Regions from separate parts of the Kitasatospora sp. NPDC001095 genome, predicted to be linked through region 1. Evidence: riboswitches for the same ligand, from Rfam matches in the RefSeq annotation. Region 1 holds a riboswitch; the other holds the start of a gene.
What was found. Region 1 has a riboswitch for thiamine pyrophosphate ahead of ACWDBB_RS06730 (purine-cytosine permease family protein). Riboswitches for the same ligand answer to the same signal wherever they lie in the genome.

Region 1 (15,552 bases):
GGGGTGGGCCATCAGGGCGTTCTCCAACTCGACGGACGAGATCCACTCGCCGCCGGACTTGATGACGTCCTTGGCCCGGTCGGTGAGGGTCAGGTAGCCGTCGGCGGTGATGGTGCCGACGTCGCCGGTGCGCAGCCAGCCGTCCTCGGAGAACTTGTCCTCCGGGCGGACCGGGTCCTGGCCGGCGCCGCCGTAGTACGCCCCGGCGATCCACGGGCCGCGCACCTCCAACTCTCCCGCCGAGACGCCGTCGTGCGGCATCCGCTCGCCTCCCGGACCGATCAGCCGGGCCTCGACGGAGGCCGGGAAGATGCCCTGGGTGACCCGGTACGGCCACTCCTCCTCGGGGGTGAGGCCGCCCGGCGGCTGGGCGAAGCAGCCGAGCGGGGAGGTCTCGGTCATGCCCCAGGCGTGCAGCACCCGGATGCCGTGCCGCTCCTCGTAGGCCTTCATCAGGGAGGGCGGGCAGGCGCTGCCGCCGATGACCACCATGCGCAGGCTGGAGGTGTCGTAGTCGCCCGCGTCGAGCTCGTCCAGCAGGCCGGCCCAGATGGTGGGGACGGCGGCGCTGACGGTCGGGCGGACGGCGGCGATCATCTCGGCCATCGGCTTGGGCTGGAGGAAACGATCCGGCATGAGCAGGTTGGCGCCGGACATGAAGGCCGCGTGCGGGATGCCCCAGGCCTGGACGTGGAACATCGGCACCACCGGCAGCGCGGTGTCGCGCGGGGTGAAGGCGAAGTTGTCACCGGTGTTGACCTGGAGGCAGTGCAGGTAGACCGAGCGGTGGCTGTAGAGCACGCCCTTCGGGTCCCCGGTGGTGCCGGAGGTGTAGCAGAGCACCGCGGCCTGCCGCTCGTCGATGTCGTGCTGCCACGGGTACTCGGTGGGGCGGCCGGCGATCAGCTCCTCGTAGTCGTGCACGCCGCCCGCGAAGCCGGCCAGCACCGAGCGGTCGCCGGGGCCGCTCACCACGATGTGCTTGAGGGTCGGTGCGAGGTCCTGGAGGACGGCGGCGAGCAGCGGCAGGACGGTGCCGTTGACGACGATCACGCGGTCGGCGGCGTGGTTGACGATGAACGACAGCTGCTGGGAGGGCAGTCGCAGGTTCAGCGTGTGCAGCACGGACCCCATCGCGGGGACGGCGAGGTACGCCTCCAGGTGCTCGGCGTTGTTCCACATCAGGGTGGCGACCCGGTCGTCGGCGGTCACCCCCAGCTCGTCGCGCAGCGCCCAGGCGAGCTGCGCGGCGCGGGCGCCCACCTCGGCGTAGCTGCGGACGACCGGCCCGGTGCCGTCCCAGGTGGTCACGGTCGAGCGGCCGTGGATGGTGGCCCCGTGCTCCAGGATCCGGGCGACGGTGAGCGGAACGTCCTGCATCGTGCTGAACACGGGTCCTCCTTGACCTGGCGGCACTGGCGGCAGCGCCTGCGGCACCTACCGGGCGGTAATGCGCGCGGACGTGCCCGATTGTGCCGCCCCCACCCCCCGCTGTCAGTATCCCGACCCCGTTGCACGGATCACGGATTCGTCCCGGTTCCGCCCCGGCCCCTCTCGGGTGGGTCAGGGGAGGGTGGGGCGGGTGAGGCGGAGGGAGTTGGCGGGGTCGGGGGCGTAGGCGGGGTCGAGGGTCCAGCCCTGTTCGGCGGCGAGGCACAGGGCCCGGTGGGCGCCGGCGCCGCGGTAGGTGGCGCGCTTGAGGTGGACGCGGTCCACTCGGGGGCCGTCGGGGGTGCGGGCGGCGGTGCTGATGCGCTTGGTGTCGCGGTCGAGGATGCGGCGGATGTGGCGGTCCCAGGCGGCGGGGCTGTTGGTGAACTCGGCGCGGAAGGCGCGCGGGCCGACGGTCCAGCGGGCGCCCCAGCGGTCCCAGTAGTCGGGCTCGGGGCGGCTCACCCAGCAGGTGAGCAGGCCGTACACCGGGACGTAGACGATCTGGAGCAGGAGGACGAACGGCAGCAGCGGCGCGAAGCGGACCGGCTGCGGGCCCCACGGGGTGCCGGGGGCGGCGGGCGGGTCCTGCGGGGTGGGGGCGTTCGGGACGGCCGGGGCGGGGAAGTGGCGGGCGAGCCGGACGTGCCCGGCGTCGGTCCCGGCCGTCACGCCGTGCCAGCCGTGCCGCTCGGCGAGCCGCACCACGCCGGCCGCGCCGAGGCCGCGGTAGAGCCGCAGCGCGAGCCCGACCCGCACGACCCGGCCGAGGTCCGCCTGCACCTCGCCGTCGCCGGCCGCGTACGCCGCCTCTGCGGCGGCGATCCGGCGCGCCAGGATCGGGGCGACGTAGCGCTCCCAGTCCTCCGGGCGGCCGGTGAGCTCGGCCCGCAGCCGGCGCGGCGGGAGGAAGCTGCGGTTGACCTTCAGCCAGCCGTCGGAGCTGGGGCCGGCCCCGCCGCCGACGTTGTCGGCGAAGATCAGGAGGACGAAGAGGAGCACCAGGCCGAGGATCCAGAGCGGTGCGTAGATCCACTGGAGGAGGAACTGGGTCAGCACCGCCGCGCGGCCGCGGCGCGGCGCGGGGCCGGGGAAGCCGCCGGGAAGCCCGCTCGCGGGCCTCGGCGGGGCGGACCCGTGCGGCTGCTGGGGCGGGTACGGCTGCGACGGCGGCACCGGCTGCGCGTACGGGTTCTGCGGGGGCGGGTTCTGCGGGGACGGGCTCTGCACGTACGGGTTCTGCCGGTACGACGCCTGCCCGTACGGGTACTGCGGCGGCGGCGCGCCGTGTCCGCCGGTGCCGCCGTACCCCTGGCCGTTCGTCATGCCGTTCCCCCCGTGCTCGATCGGGGGCCACCCTATCCGCGGGTCTCAGAGGGCGGTCGGGCCGTCCACGTGGTTGCGGTCGACGGTGAGGGTGGCGCCGCCGAAGGTCTCCTCGACGTTGCCGTTGTACTGGTGGACGCGCTGGTGGGAGCTCCAGAGGTCGGGGGCGATGCCGCCGGAGCCGTCGGTGTCGGCCTTGCCGTCCCACCGGGCGTACCAGAGCGCGTCGGGCAGCGGGGAGCTGCCGGCCCGGGCGGCGGCGGCGAGGTCCGCGATGCCGGAGTCGAGGCTGGAGTAGAAGCCGGATCCGTAGCCGGCGGCGTGCAGGCCGGCGGTCCAGCCGAGGGTGAAGTCGACCACCGCCTGGCCGCAGACCGGGTCGCGCGGCGGGTAGGCCTCGATGTCCAGGTAGACCGGGCTGCCCGGGGCGAGCCCGAGCGCGCGCAGCGCCAGAACGGCCTCGCCCGCCTCCTCCTGGCCCTGCTCGACGGCGTTCACCGGGTCGATCCGCTTGGGCTTGTGGCCCGGGTCTGCGCACGGCGCCTGCAGCCCGACGTGCACCGGCAGGAACCGCCAGCCCATCGTCCGCGCCTGGCGCACCCACTCGGCGGTGAGCCGGGGCTGGGTGCAGCCGCGCTGGGAGCCGCTGGTGTAGATGCCGAGCGCCCCGTAGGGGGAGGCGTCGCGCCAGGCCTTCAGGGTGTCGAGCGGTGGTGCGGTGCAGGCGTCGAAGGCGGGGCCGCTCCAGGTGTCGCGGATCCGGGGCGGGCCGGACCGGTCGGCCAGTGTGACGGCCCGGCCGCGGGGAGCGGCGGCGGTCCGGGCGGCGGCTTCGGCGTTCACGCCCGTCCCGTCGGTGGCCAGCAGGAGCACGAGGGCGGCGGCGAGGAGGGCGGCGGGGCGGAGATGGCGCACCCCGCCTTGTTACTGACGGTCCGTCGGACGGCTGCGGCAACCACGCCGCGGCACCCTCGGGAGTCCACCCTTTCGGACGCACCCGTCCGGATCCGTCCCGATTTTTGTAACGAGCTTGCCCGTTCATCACTCCTTACGGCAAACTCACAAGCATGCCCACCTCCCATACCAGCGAAACCCACACCGCCTCGTCGTCGGCCGCCGCCGTCGCCGAGGCCCTTGCCATGCCGCCCGCCCCCAAGGGCGAGCCTGCCGGCGAGCGGGGAAGCTGGCGACGAGGTGGGGCGTCCGGACCCGCGGCGCCACCCGGAACCCACACCGGCCGATCCCCCGGCCGGTTCGGCAAGGTCCTGCGGCGCCCGGAGCGGATCCCGGCGCCGCTTCTCTGTCTGGCCGCGATGTTCCTGGTGCAGACCGGCATCGCGCTGTCCAAGCCGCTGTTCGGCCCGCTCGGGGTCAGCGGCACGACCTTCCTGCGGCTCGGCTTCGCCGCCGTCATCCTGCTCGCCGTGACCCGGCCGAAGCTGCGCGACAAGCGCCCGCGCGACCTCGCCGCGGCCGCGCTGCTCGGCATGGCCTCGGCCGGGATGACCTTCCTGTTCGCCGGGGCCATCGACCGGCTGCCGATGGGCACCGCCGCGACCATCGAGTTCCTCGGCCCGCTCGCGGTCGCCCTGGTCTTCGCCCGGCGCGCCAGCCACCTGCTCTGGGCGCTGCTCGCGGCCGCGGGCGTGGTGCTGCTGACCCTGCTCGGCGAGGGTGACGGCGGCGGGTCGCTCGACCCGGTCGGCCTGCTGTACGCCTTCGGGGCGGCCGCCTGCTACTCCCTGTACATCCTGTTCACCGACAAGGTCGGCGCGACCTTCCAGGGGTTCCAGGGCCTCGCGGTGTCGATGACGGTCGGCGCGCTCACGCTGGCGCCGTTCGGGCTCGGCCAGGCCTGGCACGGGCTGACGGCCCCCGGGGCCTCGGCTCCGGCGCTGCTCGCCGCCGTGGCCGGGGTGTCGCTGCTGCTGCCGGTGATCCCGTACGCGCTGGAGATGACCGCGCTGCGACGGATGCCGCAGCGGGTGTTCAGCGTGCTGGTCAGCCTGGAGCCGGCGGTCAGCGCACTGGTCGGGCTGGTGGTGCTGGGCCAGCTGCTGGGCGCGCCGCAGCTGGCCGGGATCGGCTGCGTGGTCGCGGCCAGCGTGGGCGCGACGCTGACCGGGCGGCGGTAGCCCCGCGGGTGCCTGCGGAGGCCGTAGTCCGCGCAGGGCCGTGCGCGGACTACGGCCAGAGCAGGGTGCGCGACCACTCCGCGGAGCTGACCGGGCCGATGCGGGTGTAGCGCAGCCGGACGTGGCGGCGCTGGCTGTCGCCCTGCCAGAACTCCACCTCTTGCGCCCACAGGGTGTAGACCGCGTGGCCGGGCGCCACCGCGTCCGGGTGCGCCTCCAGTCGGCGACGGGCGACCGCCACCGCCTCGTCGTACTCGTCGAGAGAGCCCAGCGGCTCGCTCTGCCGCCCGACCAGCGAGACGACCCGGGCAGCGGGCGAGCGGGTGGCGAACTCGGCGGCGGCGACCAGGTCGGCGGCCCGCTCGACGGTGCCGCGCACCCGGACCTGGCGGCCCAGCTGCGGCCAGTAGACGGTCAGCGCGGCGGCCGGGTGGGCGGCGAGCTGGCGGCCCTTGACGCTGTCGGCGTCCGCGGAGAAGTTCCAGCCGGTGCCGGCCGCGTCGACGTCGCGCAGCACCAGCACCCGGGCGTCCGGCATGCCGTCGGCGTCGACGGTCGAGAGGGTGAAGGCCTGCGGGTCCAGCACACCGGCGTGCAGCGCGGTTTCGAGCCAGTCCACGAACAGCGGGCCCGGCTCGGCGGGGGCGGCCTCGTGGTCGAAGGACGGCAGCGGGCGGGCCATCGGCGGGCGGCCGAGCAGCAGTTCGGGGACGGACCTGGGGGCGGACCGGTGCTCGTGGACCGGCTCGGCCGACGGCTCCGGGCGCGCCTCCGCGGGGTCCGCCCCGGGCTCCGCCGCGGGCCTGGCCCCGTCCGGGCCGGTCAGGCCCTCCTCCTCCGCCGCCATCGCGCGCCCTTCCTTCCGATTGCCGCGGTCGCCACCCCGGCCGGGCCGGGCCTTCCGGGCCGGGCACGTGGGTGCGCTGTCGGAGCGCAACCGTACCGCCGTAGACCGACGGCTCCGGGCGCGGGCCCTCGATGAATGGATCTGGGCCGGTCAGCGGGGTGTTCCGGGGCCCTTCACGGGTGCCCGGGCGGGGGGATCCGGGGGCGGACGCACCGGCGCCGGACACGCTCGTGGGCGGTGCCGATGGCGGCACCGCCCACGAGACCGGTTTCGCGGTGACCCTTTCCGCGGGCCGGTCGAATGCGCTGTTCCCTCTGGTGTGAAGCGTCGGCTCCTCGGTGTCAGTGAAGCGCTGGCTCTCGGTGTCCGTTCCGGCCGTTCCGATCCGGTCCTGGCCCGTTCGCGGCTGCTCAGCTCACCCGCGTACGCCCACGTCAGGCGCCCCCGCCTTCCGTGGTGCCCGGTGCCGTCACTCGGCCGTGCGGTCGGTCAGTTGAAGGTCGGGGCGACGACGACGGTGACGTCCTGGTTGCCCTGACCGCCCTGCACGGTGCCCGCGTTGTCCTTCACGGCGACGGTGTCGTCCTGGTTCGAGGCACCGGCACCGGCCGGCAGCAGGCCGGCCGCGAGTGGCCCGGCCAGGAGCAGCCCGGTTTTTCGACGGGTGTGGACGCGTGCCATGGGTGCCTCCGGGAATCCGTTCATCGGGCAGTGGTCGATCAAGGTGTGCAAGGTTCGTCAGCGAGACGAACACCTGCGAACTGCGGCGCCGGAAGACAGACTTCCGCAACAAATCGACAAAGCGCTAGCTCATGGGGAAGATTTCGCCCGTTCGCGTGATATCAGTGCGACCGCGCATAACGGCCCGGAAAGCGGTCCAGGCGGCGACACACCCCGCCCGAGCTGGGAACTTCGCCCGGACGGCCGTCGACCGAGACGCCCGGGAGGGCGGCGCAAGGCCGTCACGCGGCCCGCCGAGCGCACCACCCCGGCGCATGCGAACCATGAGCGCGCCCCTGAAAAGTTCGGTCACCCTCCCGTGTCGACTTTTCCGACAATTCGCAGACCGTCGGAAAGTCGCACTTCGGCAGCGGGAAGGTGGGCGCAGAGGGCTCGCCCAGATGAGATGTATCGATGGAAATCAGATCATCTTGCCGGGGTTCAGGATTCCCAGCGGATCGAAGACCGACTTCAGCTGCCGCTGCAGGTCCAGCGCCACCGGGCCCAGCTCACGCGCCAGCCAGTCCCGCTTCAGCAGCCCCACCCCGTGCTCCCCCGTGATCGTGCCGCCCAGCTCCAGCCCGAGTGCCATGATCTCGTCGAAGGAGCGCTGGGCGCGGGCCGCCTGATCCTCGTCCGAGGCGTCGAAGATGACGATCGGGTGGGTGTTGCCGTCCCCGGCGTGACTGACCACGCCGATGGTCAGTCCGTGCCGCTCGGCGATCACCGCGACGCCGTCCAGCAGCTCCGCCAGCCGGGAGCGCGGCACGGCCACGTCGTCGATCATCGTGGTGCCCAGCCGGTCCAGCGCGGGCAGCGCCATCCGCCGGGCGGCCAGCAGCAGGTCGGACTCCGCCCGGTCCTCGGCCGGCACCACCTCGGTCGCCCCGGCCTCCCGGCACAGCCGCGCGACCCGGGCCAGCTCCGCCACCCGGTCCGGCCCGTCGAAGGCCACCAGCAGCAGCGCCTGGGTGGACTCCGGCAGGCCCATCCGCCCCAACTCGTTGACGGCCCGCACCGAGACCGCGTCCATCAGCTCCATCAGCGACGGGGTCAGACCGCGCGCCATCACCTCGCAGACCGCCGCCCCGGCCGTCTGCGCGCTCGGGAACTCCGCCGCCAGCGCCAGCTGGGGAGCCGGCGCCGGCCGCAGCGCCAGCACCGCCCGGACCACCACCCCGAGCGTCCCCTCCGAACCGACGAACAGCCTGGTCAGGTCGTACCCGGCCACGCCCTTCGCGGTCCGGCGACCGGTGGACAGCAGCCGCCCGTCCGCCAGCACCACGTCCAGCCCGAGCACGTACTCGCTGGTGACGCCGTACTTCACGCAGCAGAGCCCGCCCGCACCGGTACCGATGTTGCCGCCGATCGTGCAGGACTCCCAGCTGGACGGGTCCGGCGGATACGAGAGGCCCAACTCCTCGACGGCCCCGGATAGTTCGGCGTTCACCACGCCGGGCTCGACCACCGCGATCCGGTTCACCGGGTCGATCTCCAGGATCCGGTTCAGCTTCACCAGCGACAGCACGACGCAGCCGTCCACCGCGTTCGCCGCCCCCGACAGCCCGGTCCGGGCGCCCTGGGGCACCACGGGGACGCGCAGCTCGGTCGCGGTGCGCATGACGTGCTGCACCTGCTCGACCGTCTCCGGGAACACCACCACCGCGGGCTGCCCGGCCGCGCAGAAGCCCGCCATGTCGTGGCGGTAGGCGGCGGTCACGTCCGGGTCCACCACGACGGCCCCGTCCGGGAGGGCCTGCGCCAGTCGGTCCGTCAGATCACTCATCGCCGCCTCCACTCGCCGTCCGGCCGCCTCCACCTCCGCACTCTGCCCGGACGGCGGGGGCCGGGCAAGTGGGCCCTGAGACGGGCGGGGGGACGAGCGGCGAGACGGAAGGGAGCCGGACAGCGAGCGGGGAGGTGGAAGGGCGCCGGACTGCGGGCGGGCGGTCGGGTGGCTCAGGCCCGGCGGAGGGCCGGGGTGGCCAGGGCGGTGAGGCCCGCGGTGGCGGTGGCGAGGGCACAGAGCAGGGTGGGCAGGGTGGCGCCCGCCGCGTCCGCGAGCGGCCCCAGCAGGGCGTTCGCGAGCACCAGGGCCAGGCTCTGCACGAGCGTCAGCAGCGCCTGGACCCGCGAGAGGTGGCTGTGCGGCGCGCCGGTCAGCACCAGCGGTCCGAGGTGGCAGGCGAAGAGCCCCGAGCCGAGGCCCGCCACCGCACCGCCGGCCACCGCCACCGCCGGTTCCCCGGCCAGCGCCAGCAGCGCGGTCCCCATCGAGGCCGTACAGAGCCCGGCCGCCGCCCCCACACCGGCCCGGGGCAGCCCGCCCCGCCGAGCGACCAGGGCGGCCACCGCGAGCACCCCGGCCGCCTGCCCGGCGCTCACCAGTCCAGCCGTCCCGGCCGCCCAGCCGTGGGCACGGGCGAGCAGCGGGCCGAGCAGCGACACCACCGGCAGCAGCGCCCCGGCCGCCGCGCCGGTGAGCAGCAGCACGGCCCGCAGCAGCGGATCGGCCAGGGCGAGCCGGACTCCGGACGCCGCCTCGCGCAGCAGTCCCTCCCGCGGGCCGGACGGCCCCTCCTCCCCGGGGCGCACCCGCAGCAGGACCAGCAGCACGACCCCGAAGCTCGCCGCGTCCACCAGCGCCGCACCGGACAGCCCGCCGGCCGCGACCAGCAGGCCGCCCAGCGGTGCCCCGAGCAGGACGGCGCTCTGCCCGCCGGCCTGCCGCAGGGCGAGCGCCCGGGGCAGCCGGTCGGCGGGCACCAGGCGGCGCGGCATCGAGCCGCTCGCCGGGAGGTGGAAGGCGTCGACCGTCCCGATCACGGCCGCCGCCGCGACCAGCAGCCACAGCGGCGTGCCCCGGTCGGCCGCCACCAGCGCCAGCGCGCCCGTCGCGACCAGCATCACCGTGTCCCCGACGAGCATCACCCGGCGGGCGCCGAACCGGTCGGCGACCGCGCCGCCCAGCAGGACCAGCGCGGTGCGCGGCACCGTGATCGCGGTCAGGACCAGCCCGGCCGCGCCGCCGCCGTGCGCGGAGGCGGCCCAGCCGAGGGCGAAGTACAGCGCGGCGTCGCCCAGCAGTCCGGCCTGGACCCCGGCCAGCCAGAACAGGTACGGGCGGGGCAGCGCGACCGGGGCCGGTGCGCCGGTGGTGGTGGTCATGCCGGGCGACGCTAGGCCCCTCGACCAGGTCGAGGGCAAGCACGCGGGCACCGCCACCAGCGCACGACCGACGAACTACCGGCGGACCACCGGCTCCTGGAGCTCGGTGACCCACCCCGCCTGGTCCTCCGGGCACTCCAGGTACAGCTCCCGGGCGTAGCCGGCCGAGCGGTAGCCGTTCTGCTCGATGAAGCGGGCGAGTTCCTGGCTGCTGCCCAGCACCTCGTCCATCGAGCCGCGGTGCACGATGGTCGCCGCCTCCTCGATCGGCGGCAGGTCGAGCACCTCGAAGTCGTGCGTGCCCGGCCGCACCGACGAACCGACCGGGATGCCCACCAGGACCAGCACCGCGCCGTTGCCTTCCGGTGCGTCCTGGTAGCGGGCGACGGAAGGACCGGTCGCCTCGATCCCGGCCTCGGCCAGCCGCCCGCACAGCTCGCCGAACAGCGGCCCGATCACCGGCCCGATGTCCTCCGGCTCGTAACTCGCCGCCACACCGCTCAGTTGGGCCACCCGGACGGACGGCACCGACTTCACCACGACCTCGTGTGCGGACATGGTCCCCTCGCTCTCGATCGTCCGGAGCCTCGCCTCCACCCGGGCCAGCCGCAGCTCGTCGGCCGCGATCGCCTCGGCGAGCTGGGCCCGCCGCAACCGCAGCATCCCGCGCAGTTCGGCCGGGTCCACCCGCTCGTCCAGGACGGCCCGTACCTGCTGCAGCGTGAAGCCGAGCTCCTTGAGCGCGATCACCCGGTTGAGCCGGGCGAGTTGGGACGCCTCGTAGAAGCGGTACCCGCTGACCGGGTCCACCCGGGCGGGCCGCAGCAGTCCGATCGCGTCGTAGTGGCGCAGCATCCGTACCGACACCCGGCCGTGGCTGGCGAAGTCTCCGATGTTCAACATGGTGCGACCACTCCATCCCCTGCCACCGTGTCAGGGTCAACCCCGTTCGCCCACCACCCCCCGGGGAACGCGAAGGGCGGGTGCCGAACGATGTCGGCACCCGCCCTGAGCAGGTGGTTCTCCTATTGGCGGAGAGCGTGGGATTCGAACCCACGGTACGGGGTCACCGCACGACAGTTTTCAAGACTGTTCCCTTAGGCCGCTCGGGCAGCTCTCCAGGCGGAGGTCAGCCTAACGGGTCCGGAGGGGTTCGGTGCACACGTTTCCGCGCGGGCCGTGGGTTACTGGTCGCCCTCGCGCTGGCCGAGGGTGACCTTGGTGTTGAGGGTCTGGCCGTTGCGGGTGTACTCGACGTCGACGGTCTCGCCGGGCTTGTGCGTCCAGATCCGGCTGACCAGGGCGGGGCCGTTGTCGATCGGGACGCCGCCGAGCTTGGTGATGACGTCGCCCGGCTTGAGGCCGGCCTTGTCGGCCGCGCCGCCGGGGGTGACGGCGGGCTGGCCCTGGATGTCCTTGGTCTGGATCTGCGCGCCGTCGCCCTTGTAGTCGTCGTTGCGCAGCACGTCGAGCTTGGCGTAGACCGGCTTGCCGGTCTTGATCAGGGTGTCCGCGACCCACTTGGCCTGGTTGATCGGGATGGCGAAGCCCAGGCCGATGCTGCCGGCCCGGCCGTTGGCGGAGGCGTTGGACTGGATCGCCGAGTTGATGCCGATCACCGCGCCGCCGGAGTCCAGCAGCGGGCCGCCGGAGTTGCCGGGGTTGATCGAGGCGTCGGTCTGGAGGGCGTTCATGTACGAGGCCTGCGAGCCGGTGTCGTCGCCGGAGGCCACCGGGCGGTCCTTGGCGCTGATGATGCCGCTGGTGACGGTGGACTCCAGGCCGTACGGCGCGCCGATCGCGACAGTGGCGTCGCCGACGTTGACCTTGTCGGAGTCGGCCAGCGGCAGCGGGGCCAGCTTGCTCTTGGGCGGGTTGTCGATCTTGACCACGGCGACGTCGTAGCCCTCGGCGTGGCCCAGCACCGAGGCGCTGTAGGAGGTGCCGTCGGCGAACTTGACGGTCAGTTTGCCGCCGCTGAGGGTCGGCGCGACCACGTGGTTGTTGGTGAGGATGTGGCCCTCGGTGTCGAAGACGAAGCCGGTGCCGGTGCCCGACTCGCCGTTGCCCTGCGCCTTGATGGTGACGACGCTGGGCAGCGCCTTCTGCGCGATGGCGGCGATCGAGCCGGGGGCGGGCTCGTTCTTCTGGGTGTCGCTGGCCTGGACGGTGGTGCTGCGGTGGTCGTTCGCGGCGTTGCTGCTGTCGACGTGGTCGGCGACGGACACGCCGAGCGCGCCGCCGGCCAGGCCGGCGACCACCGCGACGGCCGCGATCAGGGCGACCAGGCCGCCGCGCTTCTTGCGCGGGCCGCCGTGGCCGCCGGGACCACCGGGGTAGTCCGCAGGGTAGCCGAGCGGGCCGGCCGGGCCTCCGGGGTAGCCGGCGCCGCCGGAGGTGGAGTCGTGGGTGGGGCCCCAGCCGCCGAGCGGCTGGCCGGCCCCGAAGGGGTGGTGGCCGTGCGCGGCGGGGGCGGCGGCCGGAGCGGCGCCGAAGCCCTCGTGCGCGCCGGCGGCGGGGACGCCGTGGGTCGGGGTGGCGTACGGGTTGCCGGCCGGCGGCAGGGCCGGGGCGGCGGGCGCGGCGGCGACCGGGGACGGCGGGGCGGGCGGCAGGACCGGCGGCGGCGCGTCGATGTAGCCGGTGGCCGGGTCGACGGCCGGCTCCTCCGCGACGGGCGCGGCGGGGGACTCCGGCGCCGGCACCTTGGTGAAGGCGACGGTGGGCTTGTGCCCACCCTCGGCCGGGACCCCCTCGGCCGGGACGCCCTCGGCCGGAACGGCGTCCACGGGCGGCGCCGCCTCGACGGCAGCGGTATCGGCGGCACCCGCCTCCGGCCCCGGCACCCGCCGGAAGGCCATGGTCGGCTGGTGCCCGCCCTGAGCGGGGCCTTCGGGAGCGGTCTCGGCCGCCCCCTGGCCGGCGGGCTGCTCCCCCTGCGGCCCGGCGGGCCCAACCTCGCGCTCGGTGCTCACGGACGACCTCCATAGCTGGCAGAACCAAGGACCATAGTTTTTCGCACTGCCGATTCGATTGCCGTAAGGACCCCTCTGAAGAACTCATAAGAATCCTTAGCCGGCACCGACGCCGGCACCGACGGCCGAGGCTCCCCTCCCCCCGCCGGGCGTCCCGCGATGCGGACCGTACGCCCTCGGCCTTGGGTGTCGGCCCCCGCGCCGGTTAGCCTGTCGCTCACAACTGACACGCGGGAGCTTGGACCCACCAGGCTGAGAGTGCGCATGTCGACCGTACGCCACGCGAGTGACGGACGTTCGAGGGGGCGCTGACCGCCGGAACCTGTCCGGGTAATGCCGGCGTAGGGAGTATCGGCCATGCCGCCTGCTTCGCCATCCTCTTCTTCGGGTGCGCCCGAGTCCAAGGGTTTCTCCGGGTCCACGCCCACGGCCGTCCTGGACCGCCCCCAGCGGGCCGATCACGTCGAGGCGCCCCTGGTGCTCGACACCGAGCCGCCGCGCACGCTGCGCTTCCGGGACCACTTCGCGCTCTGGATGAACCTGGGCGTCAGCCTGATCGGCTTCTCCACGGCCGCCACCGTGCTCGGCGCCCCCGGCAGCGAGCTGTCGCTGGCCGCCGCGGTGACCGCGATCACCGTCGGTACGGTCGTCGGCACGGCGATGCTCGGCCTGGCCTCGCTGATCGGCGCCCGCACCGGCGCCCCCGCGATGGCGAACCTGCGCGGGCTGTTCGGCACCCGGCTGTCGTACCTGCCGACGGTGCTGAACATCGTGCAGTGCATCGGCTGGGGCGTGTTCGAGCTGCTGACCATCTCGGCGGGCGCCCAGACCGTCGCCCACACCACCGGCTACCGCTGGCTGTTCGTCCTGCTCGCCGGCGCGCTGACCACCGTGCTGACCATCTGGCCGCTGGGCTCGATCGCGGTGCTGCGCCGCTTCGTGGCCGGGGCGGTCGCGGTGGCGATGGTGTACTTCACCGTCCAGCTGGGCCGCCAGGGCGTACCGGACCCGGGCGCGGGGAACTGGCACGGCTTCCTGGGCGCCACCGACGCGATGATCGCGGTGTCGGTCTCCTTCGTGCCGCTGGCCGCCGACTACACCCGGCACTCGCGCACCCCGCGCTCGGCGTTCTGGGGCAGCTTCTCCGGCTACACGATCGCCCAGGTCTGGTGCTACGTGCTCGGCCTGATGGCGCTGCTGCAGTCGGGCGGCGACCCGAACCGGATCTTCGACTCCTTCCTCGGGGTCTGGGCCGGCTGGCTGTTCCTGCTGGTGCTGGTGCTGCGCGAGACGGACCAGTCCTTCGCCAACGTGTACTCGACCGCGATGTCGGTGCAGAACCTGCTGCCGAAGGTGGACCGCCGGGTGCTCTCCGGCGCGATCGGCGTGCTGATCACCGTGCTGGCGCTGCAGATCGACGAGTTCACCGACACCTACTACGGCTTCCTCGGCCTGATCGGCTCGGTGTTCGTGCCGCTGCTGGCGGTGCTCGTCGTGGACTACTTCCTCGGCGCCGGCCGGCGCGGCTGGAACCTCTCCGCCGACGCGCCGTCCCGCTGGCTGATGCTGCTGCCGTGGGCGCTGGGCTTCGCCGTCTACCAGTTCATCGCGCCGACCAAGGTGGCCGACTGGTGGACGGACTTCTGGACCTCCGCCCAGGAGGCGCTGCACTTCACCCCGCGGGAGTGGACCTCGGCCTCGCTGTTCGCCTTCCTGGTGCCGGCCCTGGTCACCTGGGCGCTCACCCCGATCGGCCGCCGCGCCGCCCGGCCCTGACCGGACCTGACCTGACCGAACCGGCGCGGCGGAACACGGCAGAACACGCCCGAGCGCGACTGAGCGCGACTGAGCACGCCTGAGCACGGCGAAGACGGCCCCACCGGTTGGGGCCGTCTTTGTCCGCGCTTCACTTCCGCCACCTATCGTTGGGCCTGTGACCAGCCCAGACCTGTCCTCGACGGCGGCGCGCACCGTGCCGACCGTCCAGGTGATCGCCCACCGCGGTTCCTCCCACGCCCTGCCCGAGCACACCCTCGCGGCCTACCGGCGCGCGCTCGACGAGGGCGCGGACGCGCTGGAGTGCGACGTCCGGGTCACCGCCGACGGCGCGCTGGTCTGCGTGCACGACCGCCGGATCGGCCGGGTCTCGAACGGCCGGGGCACCGTCTCGGCCATGACCCTCGCCGAGCTGGAGGCGTACGACTTCGGCGCCTGGAAGACCGGCCGCCCCAGCACCGACCCCGAGCTGCGCGGCGTGCTGCGGCTGGAGCGGCTGCTGGAGCTGGTGGTGGAGTGCGGCCGCCCGGTGGACCTGGCGATCGAGACCAAGCACCCGGTGCGCTTCCGCGGCCGGGTGGAGGCCGAGCTGCTGCGGACGCTGGAGCGGTTCAAGATCGGCGCGACCCGGGACGGCGGCCGCCCGTCCGCCCGGATCATGAGCTTCTCCTCGGTCGCGCTGGACCGGGTGGTCGCCGCCGCGCCGCAGTACCGGCGGGTCTTCCTGTTCGAGCGGACCCTGCCGCTGCTCGGCCGGCTGCGCGCGGGCTCGCCGCTACCGGGCGGGGCGCGGATCGCCGGCCCGGGCATCGAACTGGTGCGGGCCCGCCCGCAGCTGGTGACCCGGCTGCGGGAGCTGGGGCACGAGGTGCACGTGTGGACGGTGGACGAGCCGGCCGACGTCGAGCTCTGCCTGGAGCTCGGGGTGTCCGCGATCATCACCAACCGGCCCGCGGAGGTGCTGGCGCAGCTCGGCCACTGACGGCCGGATCATCGCCGGCCGATCGCCGGGCGGTCCCCCGGTGATCGCGCCGGTGACCGCCCCGGTGATCGCGCCGGTGACCGCCTGGTGATCCGCCGACGCACCGAGGACCGGCCGGGGCCATACCGTCAGATCCGATCACTTCTGGTCAGCAGTCAAACCTTCCTTGCGCGAAATTGCCGGAATTCTCGC
Region 2 (15,552 bases), on a different contig from region 1:
TCACCCCCGAGTCCCGCATCCCGGACCCGGAGCGCCTGAAGCGGATGTACAACGCGTCCGCCGCGACGCTCAACCTGGTGCGCGCGTTCACCACCGGTGGTTACGCGGACCTGCGCCAGGTGCACGCCTGGAACCAGGACTTCGTCCGCAACTCGCCGGCCGGCCAGCGCTACGAGCAGCTCGCCCGGGAGATCGACAACGCCCTGGCGTTCATGAGCGCCTGTGGCGTGGAGCCGGAGGAGTTCAAGGCGGTCGAGTTCTTCTCCTCGCACGAGGCGCTGGTCCTCGACTACGAGACCGCGCTGACCCGCGTGGACTCGCGCACCGGCGAGCTGTACGACGTCTCCGGCCACATGGTGTGGATCGGCGAGCGCACCCGGCAGCTGGACCACGCGCACATCGAGTTCGCCTCCAAGATCCGCAACCCGATCGGCGTCAAGCTCGGCCCGACCACCTCGGTGGACGACGCGCTCGCCCTGATCGAGAAGCTGGACCCGGAGCGCGAGCCCGGCCGCCTGACCTTCATCACCCGGATGGGTGCGGGCAAGATCCGCGACCACCTGCCCACCCTGGTGGAGAAGGTCACCGCCTCCGGCGCCAAGCCGGTGTGGATCTGCGACCCGATGCACGGCAACACCTTCGAGGCCTCCAGCGGGCACAAGACCCGCCGCTTCGACGACGTCCTGGACGAGGTCAAGGGCTTCTTCGAGGTGCACCGGGCGCTCGGCACCCACCCGGGCGGCATCCACGTGGAGCTGACCGGCGACGACGTCACCGAGTGCGTCGGCGGCGGCGACGAGGTCATGGTGGACGACCTGCACCAGCGCTACGAGACGGCCTGCGACCCGCGCCTCAACCGCAGCCAGTCGCTGGACCTGGCGTTCCTGGTGGCGGAGATGTACCGCGGCCAGTAGGCCCGGCGCCCGTCCGATGTGACGAAGGCCCCTCCGGAATCGGTGTCCCCGAGCCCGGAGGGGCTTTTTCGTACCGGTTTCTCCAGGTAAGGTAAGCCTCAGTGAACTAAGGCAGACCTTAGTCAAGATCCACTCCGCTTCACCCCCGGGAGACACCGCGATGTACGTGTGCATGTGCCATGCGGTCACCGAGGACCAGGTGAAGAAGGCGATCGACGGTGGTGCCGGCACCCCGCGCCAGATCGCGAAGGACTGCCGGGCCGGCACCGACTGCGGGTCCTGCGTGCGCCGCATCCAGGCGCTGCTCGGCGAGCACGGCGCCCGCCCCTGCCCGACCGCCAGGCTGGCCGCGAAGCTCGGCCTCGCGGACCCGGAGGTCCCGGCGGCGGGGCCGACCGTGCCGGCGCCGGCCCCGGGGATCGCCCCGGTGGTCCCGCTGCGGGCGGCCTGAGCCCGGGGTCGTGCGCCTCAGGACTCCGGCTGCTCGATGACCTGGGCGATGTAGAGCGCCTCGCCGAGCTTCTCCAGCAGCTCCAGCTGGGTGTCGAGGTAGTCGATGTGGTGCTCCTCGTCGGCCAGGATGTCCTCGAAGATGTTCGCCGAGGTGACGTCGTTCTTGGCCCGCATCACCACGATCCCGCGCTTGAGCCGGTCGATCGCCTCGACCTCGACCTGGCGGTCCGCCTCGAACATCTCCTTGACCGTCTGGCCGATCCGGACGTGGAACAGTCGCTGGTAGTTGGGCAGCCCCTCCAGGAACAGGATCCGGTCGGTGAGCGTCTCGGCGTGCTTCATCTCGTCGAAGGACTCGTGCCGGGTGTACTTGGCGAGCTTCGTCCAGCCGAAGTTCTCCTGCATCTTGGCGTGCAGGAAGTACTGGTTGATCGCGGTCAGCTCGGCGGTGAGCTGCTCGTTGAGGAACTCGATGACCTCGGGATCGCCCTGCATGGTGATGCCTCCTGCGCTCGTGCTGCCGGTGTGCTGCGCATCCTGGCACCGCTTTGGGAGGAAATTCCAGTAAGTTCACACTCACTAGGACATGTGTCGGAATATCCGATTCATGCCGAAACGTGCTGGTGGGCGGGCGACCGCCGGTCCGTACGGTCGGGGGCGCGAATCAGCGCGAAGGGGCGTGCGCCGAGGCCTGTCCGCCGTCTGTCACCATGGATCCATGGGTCAGTCGAAACACGAACCGCTTCCGCCGTCTGACCCGAGGCTCCCCCCGGGACAGCGCGCGCAGCGCGGCTGGCCCGCCCTGCACTACGGGCCGGTGCCCCGCTTCAAGCCGCTGACCTGGGACCTCCAGGTGTTCGGAGCCACCGCCTCGGCGGAGAAGCACAGCTGGGACTTCGACGCCTTCAACGCCCTGCCGCGCACCACCGTCGTCGGGGACCTGCACTGCGTGACCAGGTTCTCGGTGCTCGGCAACGAGTGGACGGGCGTGTCGGCCGCCGCCGTGCTCGACCTGGTGCCGCCCGCTCCCGGCGTCACCCACGTCATGGTCTGGGCCGAGTATGGCTACAGCGCCAACCTGCGGCTGGCCGACTTCGCGGACCCGGACACCCTGCTCGCCACCCACCGCAACGGCGAGGCGCTCACCGCCGAACACGGCTTCCCGGTCCGGCTGGTGGTGCCCCGGCTGTACGCCTGGAAGGGCCCCAAGTGGGTGCGCGCGGTGGAGTACATGCGGGCCGACCGGCGCGGCTTCTGGGAGGAGCGCGGCTACCACAACCTCGCCGACCCCTGGCGGGAGCAGCGCTACTCCTACCAGGAGGAGCCCGGCGACGGGCCGCTGCGCTGACCCCGTCCGGTTCTCGGACTCAGAACAGCGAGAACTTGACCGTCACCGTGCTGCGCTGCGGGCGCCGCTCGCCCGCGGCCGGGCTCTGGCCGGACGACGTGACCGCGCCGAACACGTCCCAGCCGCTGGTCTGCATGGTGAAGCCCGCCGCCTGGAGCGCCTTCTGCGCCTCGTCCTTGCTCATCCCGGTGACGTTCGGGACCGGCACCATGCCCTTGCTGACCACCAGCGAGACCGCGGAGTTCTCCTGCAGCAGCTGCCCGGCCGCCGGCGAGCTGCTGATCACCGAGCCCTCGGGCACCGTGTCGTCGTAGGTCTCGGTCACGGTGCCCCTGGTCAGCTGGGCGCCGGTCAGCGTCGAGGCGGCGTCGGCGGCGCTCCTCCCGGCGAGGTCCGGCACCGCGATCCGCTTGGGGCCCTTGGACAGGGTGACGGTGACGCTGTCGCTCTTGCGGGTGCGCGCGCCCACCCCGGGGTCGGTGGAGATCACCTGCCCGGACGGGACGGACTCGCTGAACACCTCGACGAACTTCCCGTGCAGGCCCTCCCTGTCCAGGACCCGCTGCGCCTCGGCCCGGTCCTTGCCGAGCACGCCCGGCACCGAACCGTACAGCCCCTCGGAGATCCCGTAGGTGGCGCCGCCGATCGCCAGTGCCAGGGCGACCGCCGCGGCCGTCCAGATCAGCGGCCCGCGGGGCAGACGGCGGCGCGGCCGCCCCGGCCGGCGCCGGTGCACCGGGGTCGGCTCGTCGTACGGGCGCGGCTCGGCGAGCAACTCGTCCATCAGCTCCGGCGGCATGTCCAGCACGCTGGTGCGCTCCGTCGGCGGCTCGTCGGCGGGCCGCGGCAGCGGCTGGATCACCGAGGTCGGCTCGTTGGTCGGGTAGCGCGGGCTGGGCCGGGTGGAGGCCGGCGGCTCGGCGTCCAGCTCGGCCGGGGTGAGGGTGCGGCGGACCCGCTGGACGGCGGCGAGCAGCTCGACCGCGTCGTACGGACGGGCGTCGGCGGACCGGGCGCAGGCGCCGGCCACGATCGCGTCCAGCTCGGGGCCCACGGCGGGGGCGACCAGCGACGGGGCCGGGACGTCCTCGTGCAGGTGCTTGTACATGACCTGGACGGGGTTGTCGCCGGTGTGTGGGCGGTGGCCGGTGAGCATCTCGTACAGCAGGATGCCGGCCGCGTAGACGTCCACCCGCTGGTCGGTGGGGGTGTCCGGGAGGATCTGCTCGGGAGCCAGGTAGGAGACGGTGCCCAGGACGGTGCCGCCGGTGGCAGTGGTGGTCGAGGTGGGCGCGCCGTCGGCGGTGCCGAGCACCCGGACCAGACCGAAGTCGGCGACCTTGACCAGGCCGCCCTCGGTGATCAGCACGTTCTCGGGCTTGACGTCGCGGTGGACCAGCCCGGCCCTGTGGGCAGCGCCGAGTGCGGCCAGCACCGGCTCCAGCACGTCCAGCGCGGCCCGGACGGACAGCGCGCCGCGGTCGCGCAGCAGGTCGCGCAGGGTGCGGCCGGGCACGTACTCCATGGCGAGGAAGACGTGGCCGCCGTCCGCGCCCTGGTCGAAGACGTTGACCACGTTGGGGTGGGTGAGCTTGGCGACCGCCTTGGCCTCGCGGATGAAGCGGGCGGTGAAGCCCTCGTCCCCGGCCAGCGAGGGGTGCATCACCTTGAGCGCGACCACCCGGTCCAGGCGGGTGTCGGTGCCCCGGTAGACGGTGGACATCCCGCCGGTCGCGATGCGCTGCTCGACCCGGTACCGGTTGTCGAGCAGGCTGCCGATCAGGGGGTCGTGCAGTGCCATGTCCACCCGGTGAGTCTAGTGCCGCCGGGCGGAGCCGGACCCGGAGGACACCGCCTCCGGGCCCGGCTGTGCCCTGCTTGTGACACGGCTTCGCGCCGCGGGGGCCGGTGCCGTGGGCGTGCCGGGCGCTCAGAACGCGGGGCGCTCGCGGGTGTCCAGGTCGGCCCGGCCGGCCATCGCGGAGGAGGCCTCGGCGTGGAAGCGGCGCGGGATGCGGCCGGCCCGATGGGCGAGCCGGCCCGCCTCGGCGGCGTGCCGCATCGCCTCGGCCATCAGCACCGGGTCCTGAGCCCTGGTCACCGCGGAGGCGAGCATCACCGCGGCGCAGCCCAGCTCCATCGCCAGTGCCACGTCGGAGGCGGTGCCGGCGCCCGCGTCCAGGATCACCGGGACGCCGGCGCCCTCCACGATCAGCTGGAAGTTGTGCGGGTTGCGGATGCCCAGGCCCGAGCCGATCGGCGAGCCCAGCGGCATGATGGCCGCGCAGCCGACGTCCTCCAGCTTGCGCGCCAGCACCGGGTCGTCATTGGTGTACGGCAGGACGGTGAAGCCGTCGTCGACGAGCGTCTCGGCGGCGTCCAGCAGCTCGATCGGGTCGGGCAGCAGGGTGCGCTCGTCGGCGATCACCTCCAGCTTGACCCAGTCGGTGCCGAGCGCCTCGCGGGCCAGTCGCGCGGTCAGCACGGCCTCGCCGGCGGTGAAGCAGCCGGCCGTGTTGGGCAGCACCCGGACGCCGTTGCGGGTCAGCACGTCCAGTACGGAGCCCTGGGTGCCGGCGTCGACCCGGCGCATCGCGACGGTGGTCAGCTCGGTGCCGGAGGCGAGCAGCGCGCGCTCCAGGACCTCCAGGCTGGGGGCGCCGCCGGTGCCCATGATCAGCCGGGAGGAGAAGGACGTCCCGGCGATGGTGAGAAGGTCGTCGGCCATGGTTCAGCCTCCCTGGACGGCGGTGAGGATCTCGATCCGGTCGCCGGTGTCCAGCGCCGTCGCGGGCCACGAACCGCGCGGCACCACGGCCTCGTTGAGCGCGGCGGCGACGCCGGTGTTGGCGGCGCTGACGGAGGCCACCACCTCGGCGAGGGTGGTCCCGGCGGACAGCCGGCGGGGCTCGCCGTTGACGGTCAGGGTGATCTCGGTCGGGGCGGTCCCGTTCTGCGGGGTCCCGTTCCGGGTGGTCTCGGTCATGCGGAGGCCTTCGTCGTGGAGCGGTCGGGGGAGAAGCGCAGGGGCGTGAACGGCCTTGCGAGCTCGGGGACTTCGCCGGTGGCCAGGTACTCGGAGACCAGGTCGGCGGTCACCGGGGTGAGCAGCACGCCGTTGCGGTGGTGGCCGGTGGCGGCGACCAGCCCGGGCAGCGAGGTCGGGCCCAGCAGCGGGGCGTTGTCCGGTGATCCCGGGCGCAGCCCGGCCGAGGTCTCCAGCAGCGGGAGTTCGGTGATGCCCGGGACCAACTCGTGGGCGTCGCGCAGGAGTTCGTACACCCCGCCGGCGGTGACGGTGGTGTCGTAGCCCTGCTCCTCGGTGGTCGCGCCGACCACCAGCTCGCCGTTCTCGCGCGGCACCAGGTACACGTGCCGGCCGCGGACGACGGCACGGACGTTGCGGGACAGGAACGGACGGTAGGCGTCAGGGACGCGCAGCCGCAGCACCTGCCCCTTCACCGGGCGGATCGCGGGCAGCACCCCCTCGGGCAGGCCGGGCAGCCGGTGGCTGTGCGGGCCGGCGGCGAGCACGACCTGTTCGGCGCCCACCGTCTCCCCGGTGCTCAGGCGGGCGCCGGTCGCCCGGCCGTTCCCGACCAGCAGCTCGACGGCTTCGGCCCGGTGGAACAGGACCCCGGCGCCCTCGCAGGCGAAGACCAGGGCGTCCAGCAGCCGGCGGCCGTCCACCTGGTGGTCCTCGGCCACGTGCAGGCCGCCGCGCACCCCGGGGGCGAGCATCGGCTCCAGCTTGCGGGCCTCCCGGCCGGTCAGCCAGCCGGAGTCCAGGCCGAGGCGCTGGTGGAAGGCGTGCAGTTCGCGCAGTTCCGCGCGGTCGTCGGAGTCCAGCGCGACGGCGAGCGTGCCGCAGCGGCGGTAGCCGGTGTCCCGGCCGCCGCCGGCCTCGGTGAGCTCGGCGGCGAAGTCCGCGTACCGCTCGTTCGAGGCCATGCCGAGGCGCAACAGCGGCTCCTCGCCGTACTGCAGCTCGGTGACCGGGGCGAGCATGCCGGCCGCGACCCGGGCCGCGCCGCCGCCGGGGGAGGGGTCGACCACGGTCACGTTCCGCAGGCCGCGCTGGGCGGCGCGCCAGGCGATGGCGAGGCCGATGACGCCCCCGCCGATCACCAGCACGTCGGCGTGGGCGGGCGATGGCAAGCGTGACAAAGCTGCTCTTCTCCCTTCGCCGGTATGACCCGGATCAGGTTCGGACGGTCGCAGGCCGTGTCAGCCCGCCTCTCAGCCCGGTCCGCCGGGCTCCCGTGTGGTGCCCCCACCTTAACGCCGGGGGTCGGCCCGGCCGAAGGCCCGTACGCGGGGTGGACAGCGGCGCGGGAGGTGGGACCCGCCCGGCCGGAGGCCCGAACCGGGGAGGGACCGCCCGCACCCCCGGCCCACCCCCGGCCCCGCGGCCGCCGGTCGGCCGCTGAGTACAGTGACCGGCGTGGCAGAGCTGAGCGGAACGGATCAGGTGGTCGTCGTCGGAGCCGGGCTGGCCGGGGCGCAGTGCGCCCTCAAGCTGCGGCAGGGCGGTTGGCAGGGGCGGATCGTGCTGGTCGGCGAGGAGCCGCACGCGCCGTACGACCGGCCGCCGCTCTCCAAGGACGTGCTGCTCGGCAAGGCCGACTCCACCGCCCTGGACATCGACTACGGGCAGCTCGACATCGAGCTGCTCACCGGCCGCCGCGCCACCGGCCTCACCCCCGGCGTGCTGCACACCGACGGCGGCGACCTCCCGTACGGCTCGCTGGTGATCGCCACCGGCGCCGTGCCGCGCGCCCTGCCCGGCGCCGAGCGGGCGTACCTGCTGCACACCCTGGACGACGCCCTGGCGCTGCGCGCGCTGCTGCGCCCCGGGCTGCGGCTGGTGCTGGTCGGCGCGGGCTGGATCGGCGCCGAGGTGTCCACCGCGGCCCGCGCGGCCGGCTGCGAGGTGACGGTGGTCGAGGCCGGTCCGGCGCCGCTGCCCGGCGCGCTGCCGACGGAGATCGGCTCGGCGATGGCCGCCTGGTACGCCGCGGCCGGGATCGAGCTGCGCTGCGGCGTCGGCGTGGCCGCCGTGGAGCCGGGCGCGGTGCTGCTGGCGGACGGCTCGCACCTGCCCGCCGACGAGGTGGTGGTCGGCATCGGGGCCCGCCCCGCGACCGGCTGGCTGGCCGGCACCGGGGTCGAGCTGGACGCGACCGGCGCCGTCGTCGTGGACGGGCGGCTGCGCACCTCGGTGCCCGGCGTCTTCGCGGCGGGCGACTGCGTCAGCTACCCGTCGGCCCGGGCCGACGCCCGGCTGGCCGTCCAGCACTGGGACCACGCCCTGCAGTCCGGTGAGGCGGTGGCCGCCGCCGTCCTGGGCGCGGACGCGCCGGACTACGACCCGGTGCCGTACTTCTGGTCCGAGCAGTTCGGGCGGATGGTCCAGTACGCCGGCCGGCACGCCGAGGGCGACGTGCCGCTCTGGCGCGGCGGTCCGCAGGACGGCGAGTGGTCGGTGCTCTGGCTGCGCGACGGCGTGCCGAGCGCGCTGCTGGCCGTGGACCGGCCGCGCGACCTCACCCAGGGGCGCAGGCTGATCGAGCGCGGCACGGCGCTGGATCCGGTCCGCGCGGCCGACCCCGCGGTGCCGCTGAAGGCGGCCGTGGCGTAGGGCCGGGTGCGCGGCGGGCCGTCGAGGTGGCAGTCTGGTGCCGTGAGTGAGATCGATGCCAAGACTGACGCCCTGGTCCCCGAGTGGCTGTACCTGCCCGACATCTCCGAGCGGTGGGGTGTGCTGGTCACCGAGGTCCGCAACATGGTCAAGAAGGGTGACCTGATCGCGGTCCGCCGCGGTCCCAACAAGTCCCTGCAGGTCCCGGCGGCCTTCATCGACGAGACCGGCCCGGTCAAGCACCTGGTCGGCCTGCTGACCGTGCTGCGGGACAGCGGCTTCTCCGACGAGGAGATCATCGAGTGGATGTTCTCCGAGGACGAGTCGCTGCCCGGCACCCCGGTGCAGGCGCTGTGGGAGAACCGGGCGACGGAGGTCAAGCGCCGCGCCCAGGCCATGGCGCTGTGATGACGGACCCCCGCGCCGCCCTCGCCGACGCCCGGCTGTACCTGTGCACCGACGCCCGTCGGGAGCAGGGCGACCTCGCCGAGTTCCTGGACGCGGCGCTGGCGGGCGGGGTGGACGTCGTCCAGCTGCGCGACAAGAGCCTGGAGGCCCGGCAGGAGCTGGCGGCCCTGGAGGTCTTCGCCGACGCCTGCCGACGGCACGGCAGGCTGCTGGCCGTCAACGACCGCGCCGACGTCGCCCACGCGGCCCGACCGGACGTGCTGCACCTCGGCCAGGACGACCTGCCGGTACCGGCCGCCCGGGCGATCCTCGGCGAGGACGTGCTGATCGGCCGCTCCTGCCACGCCGAGTCCGAGGTGGACGCGGCGATCGCCGAGCCCGGCGTGGACTACTTCTGCACCGGCCCGGTCTGGCCGACCCCGACCAAGCCGGGCCGCCCGGCCCCGGGCCTCGGCCTGGTCTCGTACGCGGCGAAGCAGGCCACCGACCGGCCGTGGTTCGCGATCGGCGGGATCGACCTCGGCAACCTGGACGAGGTGCTGGCCGCCGGCGCCCGCCGGATCGTCGTGGTGCGGGCGATCACCGCCGCGGCGGACCCGGGGGCGGCCGCCGCCGAGCTGTCCCGCCGGGTGCGCGCCGCGCTCTGACCGCCCGGGTCCGCGGAACCCGCCGGATCCCCCCGGATCCGTGGGGCCCCGGCCCGAACCGGTAGAGAACCCGCCCGAGGCCGTCGCCGTCCGTCAGTACTTGCGGACGGTGGCGGCCTCGGCCAGTGCCAGCAGCACCGCACGGGCCCGCCCGTCGGCGAGCGGCGCCGCCTCCAGCGCGGCCAGCGACTGCCGCATCAGCTCCTCGATCCGGCGTTCCACCACCTCCGGCGCGCCGCTGCGGGCGACCAGCGCGCGCAGTTCGGCGACCTCGGGGGCGGCCAGGTCCGGTGCGCCGAGCCGCTCGTCCAGGTGTCGGGCGTCGGCGGCCGACAGGCCCCGCATCGCGTGGGCGACCAGCAGGGTGCGCTTGCCCTCGCGCAGGTCGTCCCCGGCCGGCTTGCCGGTGACGGCGGGGTCCCCGAAGACGCCGAGCAGGTCGTCGCGCAGCTGGAAGGCCTCGCCCAGCGGCAGCCCGAACGCCCCGTACGCCTCGACCAGCTCGGGGCCGGCGCCGGCCAGCAGCGCTCCCACCTGGAGCGGCCGCTCGATGGTGTACTTCGCGGACTTGTAGTGCAGCACGGTCTGCGCGCGGTCCAGCGCGCCCTCGTCGGTCGAGTCGCCGGCCACCGGCTCCAGCACGTCCAGGTACTGGCCGAGCATGACCTCGGTGCGCATCAGGTCGAACACCGGCTTGGCGGCCAGGACGGCGGCGGGCTCCAGGCCGGAGCGCAGGAAGAGCTCGTCGCACCAGATCAGCAGCAGATCGCCGAGCAGCACCGCGGCCGAGGTGCCGTACTGCTCGCGGTCACCGCGCCAGCCGTTGTCGCGGTGCAGCGCCTCGAAGCGGCGGTGGACCGAGGGCAGGCCGCGGCGGGTGTCGCTGCGGTCCATCAGGTCGTCGTGGACCAGGGCGCTCGCCTGGAGCAGCTCCAGGGCGGCGGCCGCGTTGGCGATCGCCTCGCCGGTGGCGCCCCCGGCCGGGCCGCCGGCGCCGCGCCAGCCCCAGTAGCAGAACGCCGGGCGCAGCCGCTTCCCGCCGTCCAGCAGGAAGTCGCGCAGCGCGTCGGCGGCGGGGGCCAGCCGGGGCGAGATCTTGTCGAGCAGCACGGACTGGCCGTCCATGAACGCGGCGAGCGCCGCGTTGACGCGGGTGCGGACGTCCTCCACGTCAATGGGATTGGCCGCACTGCTGGCCGCACTGATGGCCGAACCGGGGTTGGCCGGCCGGGTGCTGGACGAGGTCACGATGGGGCTCCGCTGGTTCTCTGGGGGTGCAGCAAGCGTAGCGGGGCGGCCGGGAACGGGCGTGCGAGCGGCCCCGCCGGGGGCGCGCGGGAGGCGCCGCGGAGCCCTACCGGGGTGAACCGGAGCGCCGTCCATCAGTTGTCTCAATAGATGGAATCCGATGTCCGGCCCCTCCGACCGCCGGATAGCCTGCCAGCATGGCACTCGGCATCGCTTCCACGAGAACGGATCGCGCACTGACCGTGCGCGAACTCCTGGCGGCCGGCAAGCGCTCCTTCTCCTTCGAGTTCATGCCGCCGCGCACCGAGGTCGGCGAGCAGAAGCTCTGGGACGCCATCCGCCGGCTCGAGCCCCTCGACCCCAACTTCGTCTGCATGACGTACGGCGCCGGCGGCTCCTCGCGCGAGCGCACCGTCAACATGGTCGGCCGGATCGCCACCGAGACCACCCTGACCCCGGTCGCCCACCTCACCGCGGTGGACCACTCGATCGCCGAGCTGCGCAACATCATCGGCCAGTACGCCGACCAGGGCGTGCGCAACGTCCTCGCGGTCCGGGGCGACCCGCCCGGGGACCCGATGGGCGAGTGGGTCAGGCACCCCGACGGCGTCACCTACGCGTACGAGCTGGTGGAGCTGATCAAGGGCATCGGCGACTTCTGCGTCGGCGTCGCGGCCTCGCCGAACATGCACCCGCGCTCCACCGACTGGGACGAGGACATCCGGCACTTCGTCGCGAAGATCCGCTCCGGGGCCGACTACGCGATCACCCAGATGTTCTTCGAGGTGGACGACTACCTGCGGCTGCGCGACCGGGTGGCGGCCGCCGGCTGCGAGGCGCCGATCATCCCGGAGATCATGCCGGTCACCAACGCCAAACAGCTGGAGCGCTTCCCGCAGCTCAGCGGCTCGGCCTTCCCGGCCGACCTGGAGGCCCGGCTGCGGGCGGCCATCGACGACCCGGAGGCCCTGCGGGCCGTCGGCATGGAGCACGCCACGGCGATGGCCGAGCGCCTCCTCGCCGAGGGCGCGCCCGGTCTGCACTTCATCACGCTGAACCACTCGACGGCGACGCTGGAGATCTACCAGAACCTGGGGCTGCACCGGCGCTGACGCCGGGTGTTCACGAGCCCGTCACCGTACCGGGGGTGGCGGGCCCGGTCGTGTGCGGCCGGTGTCCGGGGCCCGGGGAACGCGATGCGGTACCCCGGCCGTTGAACCGGTACAGTCGCCGCACACGCGCGGCGCACACGCGCGGGCACGCGACTGGAGGTAGCGGGCGGATGGGCATCGGATACCTGCTGCTGTACGCCGCGTTGGCGGTGGTGGCGCTCTGGCTGGTCGCGGAGGTGCTGCTGCAGAACCGGGCCCCGGTGCACTGGCGGGTCCTGGCCCTGGCCGGCTTCCTGGGCGTGGCCGTCGGGATGGTCCTCGGCTCGGTCGTGGTGATCGGCGCCGGCGCCGCGCTGTTCGCGGTCGGCCAGACCTTCGTCACCCTCTCGGTCAGGCGCGGCTACCAGACCGGCTGGTCCCTGCGGAAGCCCGACGGCAGCCTGCCCGGACCGCTCGCCAAGGTGCCGCTGCTCGGCGCCCTCACCGGCGGCACCGCCGCGGTGGCGGCCGCCGCGGCCACCCGGAAGCGGGTCGGCGAGGTCAGCGCCGTCGAGGAGACCCCGGAGCCCCTGCCGGTGCCCGACGAGGTGCCGGAGGTCGAGCAGACCGCCGCCTTCGAGATGCAGGAACTCGCCCAGGACGGCGTCTACGCCTCCGCGTACTACGAGCAGCAGCCGCAGGTCCAGCACCAGCCCCAGGACCCGTACGCCGGCGCCTACCAGGCCGGCTACGACCAGCAGCAGTGGCAGACCCAGCAGCAGCCCGCCTTCGGCTACGAGCAGCAGCCGTACGAGCAGTCGTCCTACGACCAGCAGTCCTACGGCGGCTACCCCCAGCAACAGCAGGACCCGTACGGCGGTTACCCGCAGCAGGACCCGTACGCGGGCTACCAGCAGCCGCAGCACCAGCAGGCCTGGGACCAGAACGCCCAGCCCCAGCAGCAGTGGCAGCCCCAGCCCGACCCGAACGTCCAGGGCATCCCGCAGCAGCCGACGTACGACCAGAACCACGGCTACCAGCAGCAGCACACCTGGCACCAGGGCTGACCCCGGTCCGACGGCCCTAGGCCGGGCCGATCAGCCCGGCGGTGATGCAGGCCGACATGCCGACCCGGGCGAGGCCGCCGCCGGGGTGGGCGTTGCCGCCGACCAGGTAGAGCCCGGGGACGGGGGACTCGTTGGCGGCCTTCAGCCAGGAGCCCCCGGAGCCGGCCAGGGCCGGGCGGGCGACCGCGCCGCCGAGGGCTCCGGTCTCCCTGCGGGTGTCCTCCGGGGTGCGGACGACCCGCCACAGCACCCGCTCGCGCAGGCGCAGGCCGGCCGCGTCCACATGGGCGAGCAGGTGGTCGGCGTAGCGGTCGGCGACGCCCGGCGCCGTCCAGTCGAACTCGCCCTGGGCGGGGACGGTCGCGGTCAGCACCACGCTCTCGTGGTCGTCGTCGGGCCGCAGCGCCGGGTCGTCCGGGCGCAGCACCTGGACGGTGGGGCGCTCGCACGGCGGGACGGAGAGGGTGAGGGCGTTCGCCTCGGCAGCCGGATCGGCCGCGTGCACCACCGTGCGGTGCGCCGTGCCCTCCGGCCGGGGCCCGCGCAGTGCGAGCAGCACGCTGAACCGGCCGGGCACCTCCTGCGGCTCCCAGTCCTCGGCCGGCACCCCCGGCCACTCGGAGAGGCCGTGGCGGTGGAGGGCGGCGGTGTCCATCGCGGAGACCACCAGGTCCGCGTCGATCCGGCCGCCCGCCGTCTCGACCCCGCGCGCCCGGCCGCCCTCGACGACCACCCGGGTGACCGGGGTGTCGAAGCGGAACTCGACCTTGCGCAGCTCGCAGCGGCGGAACACCGCGTCCGCGAGCGCCCGCAGGCCGCCCCGGACGTACCAGACGCCGAAGGACTGCTCCATGTACGGCAGCACGGTGGCCCCGGCGGGCGCCTCGGCCGGGTTGAAGCCGTACCGGACGGCCGACTCGAACAGCAGGGCGGTCAGGCCGGGGTGGCCGCCGAGCTCGCGCGCGGCCACGTGCTCCAGGGACCACGGCTGCGCGCGGCGCAGCCGGGCCAGGCCGGTGCGCGGCGGGACGGGGTACGGGTCGGTGCCCAGCAGGGCCCGGTCGGCCGCGGACAGCACGCCGCGCTCGGCCGGCAGCGGCTCCTCCAGCAGCGGGCGGCGGGTGGCCTCCCAGACCGTCCGGCCGTGGTTCATCACCGCGCTCCAGCGGGCGCCGGAGCCCGCGCCGAAGGCGGCGTCCAGGGCCTGGCTGACACCGCCGCGGGAGGCGTTCGGCAGGGTGACGACGGTGCCGTCGGCGAACAGGTGCCGGCTCTCCGGGTCGACCGGGGCCAGCTCGACCAGCTGCTCCAGCGGCTCCCTGCCGGTCTTCAGCGCCAGGTCGCGGTAGACCGCGGGGAGGGCGAGCAGCCCGGGCCCGGTGTCGAAGGCGAAGCCCTCGCGCTCGTACCGCCCGACCATGCCCCCGTGGGTGCCGCCCGCCTCGCAGACCGTCACCCGGTGGCCGATGGTCGCCAGCCGTGAGGCCGCCGCGAGCCCGCTCATTCCTGCGCCGATGATGACGATCCGTGCCATGGCACCAGATCCTAGGACGGCCCTTACGCGACCCCCGCCGCCCGGGCGGCCCGGCGCTCGCGGCGGCGGGCCCGGAAGGCCCGGATCCTGCTGACCGCCAGCCGGACCAGCAGCAGCCCGACGGCCAGGACCACGGCGGCCGCGGTGGCGGCCAGCCAGGGGTGGAAGATCGCCAGGGTGATCAGGCCGGCCACCGAGAGGTCCTCCGCCAGGCTGACCACGATGTTGCTGGCCGGCTCGGGGGAGGTGTTGACGGCCATCCGCAGCGAGGCCTTCACCAGGTGGCTGACCAGCGCCGAGGTGCCGCCCATCGCGCCGGCCGCGACCTCGCTCAGCGAGCCGGGGTCGTTGCTCGCGATCAGCACGCCGACGGTGGCGCCGGCGACCGGCCGGATCACCGTGTGCACGGCGTCCCAGACGCTGTCCAGGTACGGGATCTTGTCGGCCACCGCCTCCAGTGCGAACAGCACGCCGGCCACGACCAGCACGTCCGTGCGCTCCAGCGCCCGCGGCACCGAGTCCGCGTCGGCGAACCTGCCCAGCAGGCCGAGCAGCAGCACCACCGCGTAGGCGTTGACGCCGCTGGCCAGTCCGCTGGTGAAGATCAGCGGCAGGACCGTCATCTCGTCCCCCTCCTCGTCATCGCGTCCCCTCGTCGTCTCGTCGTCCGGCGGGGTCGGTCCGTGCCCGGCTCCGCCGTACCGTACCGGCAGCCGGGACGCGGTGGGCGCACCTCCCGGTTCCGGCGGCCGGCGGGCCGGGGCGGACTGAGTACGGATACTCAGATCCACGGTTGAGTACCTCAGCGGATGGCCGCCGACCTGCGCAGACGGGAGAGTGGAGGCACCCGGGAGGGCGGCGCGTCGGGCGCCGGGCCCACCCGGGCGGCGGATCCGTCCGTCCCCCGGAAGCGAAACGCCAGGGGGAGGCGGCGGACGGACCGCCACGGGGCTGGTCACGGTCCTCGCACCGCCGACACGGGGCGGCGGAGCGGGCCGGGGGGAGACCGGCCGTACGGGGGAGTCGCACCGCCGACCGTGGGATCGGCGGAGCGACGGCATGGCGGCGGCGCGGAACCGGGGGAGGACCGCGCCCGCCGCCTTACGCCGTTTCCGGAGCCTTTCCGGCCACCCTTGCCCGCTTCCGGCTCACCGGGGGCCCGGATTGTCAGTGCCGCCGTCCACGATGGAGACGCACGGGC

Region 2: another riboswitch for thiamine pyrophosphate. It lies ahead of thiO (glycine oxidase ThiO); the one in region 1 lies ahead of ACWDBB_RS06730 (purine-cytosine permease family protein).

What each region holds. Positions count from the first base shown of each region.
Region 1 is NZ_JBSFKQ010000004.1:277,724-293,275, forward strand. Features, by position in the region: gene ACWDBB_RS06675 (long-chain fatty acid--CoA ligase) at 1-1,392, opposite strand, end outside; gene ACWDBB_RS06680 (hypothetical protein) at 1,564-2,757, opposite strand; gene ACWDBB_RS06685 (DUF1906 domain-containing protein) at 2,803-3,672, opposite strand; gene ACWDBB_RS06690 (EamA family transporter) at 3,825-4,892, shown strand; gene ACWDBB_RS06695 (pyridoxine/pyridoxamine 5'-phosphate oxidase) at 4,942-5,739, opposite strand; gene ACWDBB_RS06700 (hypothetical protein) at 6,229-6,420, opposite strand; gene ACWDBB_RS06705 (FAD-binding oxidoreductase) at 6,881-8,245, opposite strand; gene ACWDBB_RS06710 (MFS transporter) at 8,419-9,627, opposite strand; gene ACWDBB_RS06715 (MerR family transcriptional regulator) at 9,703-10,530, opposite strand; tRNA gene ACWDBB_RS06720 (tRNA-Ser) at 10,657-10,747, opposite strand; gene ACWDBB_RS06725 (trypsin-like peptidase domain-containing protein) at 10,812-12,602, opposite strand; TPP riboswitch at 12,823-12,967, shown strand; gene ACWDBB_RS06730 (purine-cytosine permease family protein) at 12,960-14,378, shown strand; gene ACWDBB_RS06735 (glycerophosphodiester phosphodiesterase) at 14,536-15,360, shown strand.
Region 2 is NZ_JBSFKQ010000021.1:2,517-18,068, reverse strand. Features, by position in the region: gene ACWDBB_RS19135 (class II 3-deoxy-7-phosphoheptulonate synthase) at 1-914, shown strand, start outside; gene ACWDBB_RS19130 ((2Fe-2S)-binding protein) at 1,075-1,365, shown strand; gene bfr (bacterioferritin) at 1,383-1,862, opposite strand; gene ACWDBB_RS19120 (sulfite oxidase-like oxidoreductase) at 2,086-2,715, shown strand; gene pknB (Stk1 family PASTA domain-containing Ser/Thr kinase) at 2,735-4,516, opposite strand; gene ACWDBB_RS19110 (thiazole synthase) at 4,646-5,443, opposite strand; gene thiS (sulfur carrier protein ThiS) at 5,447-5,701, opposite strand; gene thiO (glycine oxidase ThiO) at 5,698-6,882, opposite strand; TPP riboswitch at 6,877-6,989, opposite strand; gene ACWDBB_RS19095 (NAD(P)/FAD-dependent oxidoreductase) at 7,151-8,356, shown strand; gene ACWDBB_RS19090 (Rv2175c family DNA-binding protein) at 8,399-8,764, shown strand; gene thiE (thiamine phosphate synthase) at 8,764-9,411, shown strand; gene ACWDBB_RS19080 (polyprenyl synthetase family protein) at 9,505-10,659, opposite strand; gene metF (methylenetetrahydrofolate reductase [NAD(P)H]) at 10,857-11,771, shown strand; gene ACWDBB_RS19070 (hypothetical protein) at 11,942-12,817, shown strand; gene ACWDBB_RS19065 (phytoene desaturase family protein) at 12,834-14,351, opposite strand; gene ACWDBB_RS19060 (DUF4126 domain-containing protein) at 14,375-14,974, opposite strand.